Linked DNA regions of Variovorax paradoxus. The main gene of each other region encodes a partner of the protein of the gene in region 2 in a complex. Links are inferred from orthologs where the notes say so. Each region holds a gene or a part of one and is shown on either strand. Other genes may lie near its edges.

What was found.
Region 1: the proteins of pnp (region 2) and AACL56_RS10010 are in contact, whole or in part, in a cryo-EM structure (PDB 9QH0), measured with the Escherichia coli proteins. The link is inferred for Variovorax paradoxus from one-to-one orthologs.

What each region holds. Positions count from the first base shown.
Region 1 is NZ_LR743507.1:2,234,125-2,237,990, forward strand. What follows is about bases 71-3,866. They hold AACL56_RS10010 (Rne/Rng family ribonuclease), read right to left. Parts: upstream 3,493-3,866; coding sequence 271-3,492; downstream 71-270. UniProt on the Escherichia coli protein: Endoribonuclease that plays a central role in RNA processing and decay. Required for the maturation of 5S and 16S rRNAs and the majority of tRNAs. Also involved in the degradation of most mRNAs.
Region 2 is NZ_LR743507.1:4,291,592-4,294,661, forward strand. The notes cover bases 18-3,017. They hold pnp (polyribonucleotide nucleotidyltransferase), read right to left. Parts: upstream 2,676-3,017; coding sequence 360-2,675; downstream 18-359. Other genes in these bases: AACL56_RS19930 (NAD(P)H-quinone oxidoreductase), read right to left, coding at 18-269; rpsO (30S ribosomal protein S15), read right to left, coding at 2,881-3,017. Outside these bases: more of AACL56_RS19930, read right to left, coding at 1-17; more of rpsO, read right to left, coding at 3,018-3,070. UniProt on the Escherichia coli protein: Involved in mRNA degradation. Catalyzes the phosphorolysis of single-stranded polyribonucleotides processively in the 3'- to 5'-direction. Also involved, along with RNase II, in tRNA processing.

The DNA.
Region 1 (3,866 bases), 2.1 Mb from region 2 along the record:
AGGCCGACACACCCTGGACACGCAGTCGCGCCGAGCTCTGATCAGGGTGCCCTTGGCATCGATGCGGCAAGCCGGCTCAAATCCTGCGAAGCGCCAGCCGTGCTGGCTTGCAACACCATCAGGGCCCAGCGCGCCGCGGTGTTCGCCCAACGTGCCACGGCCGAAGAAGCCAGGTCTGCCGGCGACGAGCCCGTGACTGAGGCCTGATCCGGGGCAAGCATAAAAAAACGGCGCCATCGGCGCCGTCTTTCATTTGCGAGCGGGTGTCGCTCAGAGCGTGCGTTGCTGCGCTGTAGCGTCAGGAGCAGCCTGCTCGAACGGCAGCGACATCGAACCGAGGTCGCGGCGCGTTTCGACCAGCACCAGCGGGCCTTCGTCGAGTACCACCACCGGCGGGCGCTCGCGGGGCACATGCACCGGCTTCGGTTCGGCGGCAATTGCGGCGCGTGCCTGCTCGATGCGTTCTGCGTCGGAATTGACCCACTGCAGGCCCGAACCTTCGGCGATCTGCGCGAGTTCGGCCAGCGGCAGCTCGAAGGGCTGCACCTTGGGCAACGCGCGGCCATTGGCGGCGGGCGCGGCGGCAGGGGCCTTGGCGCTTTCGACCACGATCGGCGCGGTGGCAGCCGCGACCGGCGCAGGGCGCTCGGCACGCGGTTGCTGCTGCGGCGCCGGCTCGCGAACTTCCGCGGCGATGGCTTCGACAGCCTGGAACGTTTCGACGCGCTCCGATGCGAGCGGCAGGGCCTGCTGGCTTTCGGCGATTGCCTCCGTGGCGACAGGCGCTTCGGCGGTGGCGGCATCGCTGCCGTCGCGCGGGCCGCGTTCGCGGCGGTCGCGGCCATAGCGGTCACGCGAACGACCGCGGCGTTCGTCGCCTTCGCGGCGCGGTGCCTGCTCGTTGCTGCCGTCGAGGGCTTCGCTGCCTTGCTGCTCGGCATCGGCGGCGGCTGCCACTTCAGCGTCGCCGTTCAGCTGCGGCGCGTCGTTGCGACGCTCGCGGCGGCCGTCGTTGCGGTCGCCACGCGGTGCACGCTGCTCGTCGCCGCGACCTTCGCGCGGCTCGCGTCCTTCACGACCGTTGCGGGGTTGGCGCTCGCCCTGGGCGGCGCCTTCGCCACCTTCGGCGCTGCGTTCGACGCGGTCGTTGCGTTCCCCGCGCTCGGCACGTTCACCACGTTCCGCACGGTCGCCGCGCTCGCCACGTTCACGGCGGGGACGCGGTGCGCGTTCGCCGGTGCTGCCTTCTTCGCCCTGCGCGGCGCCGGGCACCAGTTGCTGGGCTTCGAGGTTGGCGTTGCCATCGAGGGCCTCCGTCGGCAGGTTGCGGGCCTCGCGGCCTTCGCCTTCGCGACGCTCGCCGCGACCGTTGCGGCGTTGTTCGCCGTCGCGCGGTGCGCGGGCTTCACGCGGCTCACGAGGTTCGCGCTGATCGCGAGGTTGGCTGGTGCCGTCGGCGCGCAGTTCGCCGTTGCGGCCTTCGCGCCCTTCACGGCCCTCGCGACCTTCGCGGCGTTCACCGCCACGGCCGCCGCGGCGTTGTTCGCCGTCGCGTCCGCCCGAGCGGCCGCCGTTCTCGCCGCGGCCTTCTCCGCGACCTTCACCGTTGCGGCCGCCGCGGCGCTGTTCGCCGTCGCGTCCGCCGCGTGCCTCGCCGTCACGGCCAGGGCGGCCGTCGCGTCGAGGCTTCGGTGCCTCGACCGGAATCGCGGAAGGCGCCGGTGCGGGCGCTGCCACGGGTTCCGGCGCAGCGCCGAACAGCTTCTTGATCCAGCCGACGAAGCCAGTCTGTGCCGGCACGGGCGCGGCCACCACAGGCGGTGCGACCGGTGCAGGTGCCGCCACCGGAGGGCGCACCGCTTCGGGCTTGGGCGGCACCACAGGCGCGGGCGCGTCGGGCAACACGCCCTTGATGACCGGGGTCTGCTTGTTGGTGGGCTCCTGCGAACGGCGCGTGACCGAGGTCGGATCCTCGATCTCGTCGGCCATCTTGTAGCTGGCTTCGATGTGGTCGAGGCGCGGGTCGTCGTGCTTCAGGCGCTCGAGCTTGTAGTTCGGCGTTTCGAGCGTCTTGTTCGGCACCATGAGCACGGTGACGCGCTGCTTGAGCTCGATCTTGGCGATCTCGGGGCGCTTTTCGTTCAGCAGGAACGAAGCGACTTCCACAGGCACCTGCACATGCACGGCGGCCGTGTTGTCCTTCATGGACTCTTCCTGAATGATGCGCAGGATCTGCAGCGCGCTCGATTCGGTGTCGCGGATGTGGCCCGAGCCGCCGCAACGGGGGCAGGGGATCGACGAACCTTCGCTCAGCGCCGGCTTCAGGCGCTGGCGGCTCATTTCCATCAGGCCGAACTTGCTGATCGAGCCGAACTGCACGCGGGCGCGGTCCTGGCGCAGCGCGTCGCGCAAGCGGCTTTCGACTTCGCGGCGGTTCTTCGACTCGTCCATGTCGATGAAGTCGATGACGATCAGGCCGCCCAGGTCGCGCAGGCGCATCTGGCGGGCCACTTCGTCGGCGGCTTCGAGGTTGGTGCGGGTGGCGGTTTCTTCGATGTCGCCGCCCTTGATGGCGCGGGCGGAGTTGACGTCGACCGAGACCAGCGCTTCGGTGTGGTCGATCACGATGGCGCCGCCCGAAGGCAGCTGCACGGTGCGGGCGTAGGCCGACTCGATCTGGTGCTCGATCTGGAAACGGCTGAACAGGGCCGCGTCATCGCGGTAACGCTTCACGCGGGCGGCATGCTCGGGCATGACGTGCGCCATGAACTGCTGCGCCTGGTCGTAGATGTCGTCGGTGTCGATCAGGATGTCGCCGATGTCGTGATTGAAATAGTCACGGATCGCGCGGATGACGAGCGAGGATTCCTGGTAGATCAGGAACGCGCCCTTGCCGCCCTTGGCCGCACCGTCGATGGCGCTCCAGAGCTTGAGCAGGTAGTTCAGGTCCCACTGGAGTTCGGGCGCCGAGCGGCCGATGCCGGCGGTGCGCGCGATGATGCTCATGCCCTTCGGGTACTCGAGCTGGTCCATCGCCTCCTTGAGTTCGGCGCGGTCGTCGCCCTCGATGCGGCGTGACACGCCACCGCCACGGGGGTTGTTCGGCATCAGCACGACGTAGCGGCCCGCGAGAGAGATGAAGGTGGTGAGGGCGGCGCCCTTGTTGCCGCGTTCTTCTTTCTCGACCTGGACGGTCAGTTCCTGGCCTTCGCGGATCGCGTCCTGGATGCGGGCCTGGCTGGCAGACACGCCCTCGGCGAAGTACTGCTTGGAGATTTCCTTGAACGGCAGGAAGCCGTGGCGGTCTTCGCCGTAGTCGACGAAACAGGCTTCGAGCGAAGGCTCGACGCGCGTCACGACCGCTTTGTAGATGTTGCCCTTGCGCTGTTCGCGCCCTTCGATTTCGATTTCGTAGTCGAGCAGTTTCTGCCCGTCGACGATGGCCAGGCGGCGTTCTTCGGCCTGCGTGGCATTGATCAGCATCCGCTTCATGATGCGTTGTCCTTATATGTATCGTTCTACCGGCCCTTGATGGGCCAACGATGCACGGACGACGCCCGCGAAACCAGGGAATTGCCGCTTGGGCCCCGGATGCTGTCGCTGCCGCGCCGAGCGCGTGCAGGCCTCTCGAGCGTTAGCTCAAGCAGACAGCCGGGGTGGGGGCGCGTGGATGGGCGCGAGCCAGATTCGGTGTTGGGTAGCTATCTTTTTGATAGCCGGTTGCGCAAGGGTGGCGCGCGCTACCGATCGTTCGATGCCTGCGGCCACTGGTCGAAACCAGGTGGGCCAGCGCAGGCAAAGTTGAATCAGCAGCATCAACACAACAAGGGACTCGCTTCGATCCGCCTGCAGCTTGGTCAGCTGCA
Region 2 (3,070 bases):
GCACACACACGGTCGCCGATCTCGAAGCCCGCCTGGGCCAATGCCGCGGCATCACCCGACACGATCTCGCCCGCCACCTCGAGGCCCGGCAGGTCGGAAGCGCCCGGCGGCACCGGATAGTGACCTTTGCGCTGCAGCACGTCCGGACGGTTGACGCCGCTTGCCGCCACGCGGATCAGCAGCTCGCCCGTGCCCGCGACGGGGTCGGGACGTTGCGCAACGCGCAGCACCTCGGGGGCACCGTACGAAGTGATTTCAATGGCTTTCATGATCTTTCGGCCTCCAACGCCCGCAGATGGGGCGAAGCTAGCTGTTCAAAAGATAGCAGCGGCGGCCCGCGGCCGCCGCTGCGCCCTTTCTTACTCCTGAGGCTCGCGCGGGGCTTGCGGCTGCTCGCCGGCCGGGGCCTGCGACTGCTCGTTGCGCGGCTGTTGCTGCTGCTCGTTGCTGAAGCGCGGTGCGCGCTCGCCGCGGTCACCACCACGGTCGCCACCGCGATCACCACGGTCGCCGCGTTCACGGCGCTCGCCGCGGTCACCACGGTCTTCGCGCGGCGGACGCTCGCTGTACTCCATGCCGGCCGGACGCTCGGTCAGGGCCTTCATCGACAGCTTGACGCGGCCCTTCTCGTCAGTCTCAAGAACCTTGACCTTCACGATCTGGCCTTCGCTCAGATAGTCGGTCACCTTCTCGACGCGTTCGTGCGCGATCTGGCTGATGTGCAGCAGGCCGTCCTTGCCCGGCAGCAGGTTGATGAGCGCGCCGAAGTCCAGGATCTTGGTGACCGGGCCTTCGTACACCTTGCCGATTTCGACTTCGGCGGTGATCTGCTCGATGCGCTTCTTGGCCATCTCGGCCTTTTCCGGGTCGGTCGAGGCGATGGTGATCGTGCCGTCTTCGTCGATGTTGATCGTCGTGCCGGTCTCTTCCTGCAGGCCGCGGATGACTGCGCCACCCTTGCCGATCACGTCGCGGATCTTCTCGGGGTTGATCTTCAGCGTGGTCAGGCGCGGTGCGAAGCTGGAGACTTCGGCCTTGGCCTCGCCCATGGCTTCCTGCATCTTGCCCAGGATGTGCATGCGCGCTTCCTTGGCCTGCGCCAATGCGACCTGCATGATCTCCTTGGTGATGCCCTGGATCTTGATGTCCATCTGCAACGCGGTGATGCCGTTGGTGGTGCCCGCCACCTTGAAGTCCATGTCGCCGAGGTGATCTTCGTCACCCAGGATGTCGGTCAGCACCGCGAAGCGGTTGTCTTCCTTGATCAGGCCCATGGCGATACCGGCCACGTGCGCCTTCATGGGCACGCCGGCGTCCATCATGGACAGGCAGCCGCCGCAGACCGAAGCCATCGACGACGAACCGTTCGACTCGGTGATCTCGGAAACCACGCGAACCGTGTACGGGAACTCTTCCTTGTTCGGCAGCACGGCGACGAGCGCGCGCTTGGCCAGGCGGCCGTGACCGATTTCGCGGCGCTTGGTCGAGCCCATGCGGCCCACTTCGCCGGTGGCGAAGGGAGGCATGTTGTAGTGGAACAGGAAGCGGTCTTCGTATTCGCCGGCCAGCGCGTCGATGCGCTGCGCGTCGCGCTCGGTACCCAGCGTGGTGATCACCAGCGCCTGGGTTTCGCCGCGCGTGAACAGGGCCGAGCCGTGGGTGCGGGGCAGCACCGAGTTGCGGATTTCGATCGGGCGCACGGTGCGCGTGTCGCGGCCGTCGATGCGGGGTTCGCCCGACAGGATCTGGCTGCGCACGATCTTCGATTCGATGGCGAACAGCAGGTCGCTGACCTTGCCGCTGTCGAAGTCGGCACCTTCGGCCTTCAGGGCCTCGAGGACGCTGGCGTTGGCTTCGCGCAGGGCTTGCGTGCGGGCCTGCTTGCTGCGGATCTGGTAGACGGCGCGCAGCTTGTCTTCGGCGAGGCCCTTGACCTTGGCAACGAAGGCTTCGTCTTCGGCCGGAACCTTCCAGTCCCACACCGGCTTGCCGGCGTCGCGCACGAGGTCATGGATCGCATCGATGGCGATGTTGGCCTGTTCGTGGCCGAACACCACGCCGCCCAGCATGATTTCTTCGCTGAGTTGCAGGGCTTCGGATTCGACCATCAGCACGGCGGCTTGCGTGCCGGCGACAACGAGGTCCATCTGCGAATCCTTGCGGGCGGTCTGCCCCGGATTCAGCACATACTGGCCGTTGATGTAGCCCACGCGGGCGGCACCGATCGGGCCGTTGAATGGCACGCCGGAGATCGACAGTGCAGCGCTCACGCCGATCATGGCTGCGATGTCGGCATCGACTTCGGGGTTGAGCGAGATGGTGTGGATGACCACGTGCACTTCGTTCAGGAAGCCTTCGGGGAACAGCGGACGGATCGGGCGGTCGATCAGGCGGCTGGTCAGCGTTTCGTGTTCGCTGGGCTTGGCCTCGCGCTTGAAGAAGCTGCCAGGGATCTTGCCTGCGGCGTAGGTCTTCTCGATGTAGTCGACGGTCAGCGGGAAGAAGTCCTGGCCCGGCTTGGCGTTCTTGGAAGCGACGACGGTCGCGAGGATAACGGTGCCGTCGATGTCGACGAGAACGGCGCCGCTGGCCTGGCGGGCGATCTCGCCCGTTTCCATGACGACGGTCTTGTCACCCCATTGGAATGACTTGGTGACTTTGTTGAAAAGGCTCATGTTTGCTCCTGTTTTGATAGCGAACCACTCAGGATCCGCAGGGGCCGGAGGCTTCTCAGAACACGATGCCATTCCAGTGAAGATCGATCGAACTTCATTGGAATGACACAGCTTCGCTCTGTTTGGGCACTCCGAAAAGTGGATCGCGAAGTAAAAAACGCCTGAGCTAGCGGACTAACCCAGGCGTTTTTTCATGCGATTCGGTTTACTTGCGCAGACCCAGCTTGGCGATCAGCGCGGTGTAACGGTCGGCGTCCTTGGACTTGAGGTAGTCGAGGAGCTTGCGGCGGCGGCTCACCATGCGCAGCAGGCCGCGGCGGCCATGGTGGTCCTTGGCGTGGGTCTTGAAGTGGGGGGTGAGCTCGTTGATACGGGCGGTCAGCAGTGCAACTTGC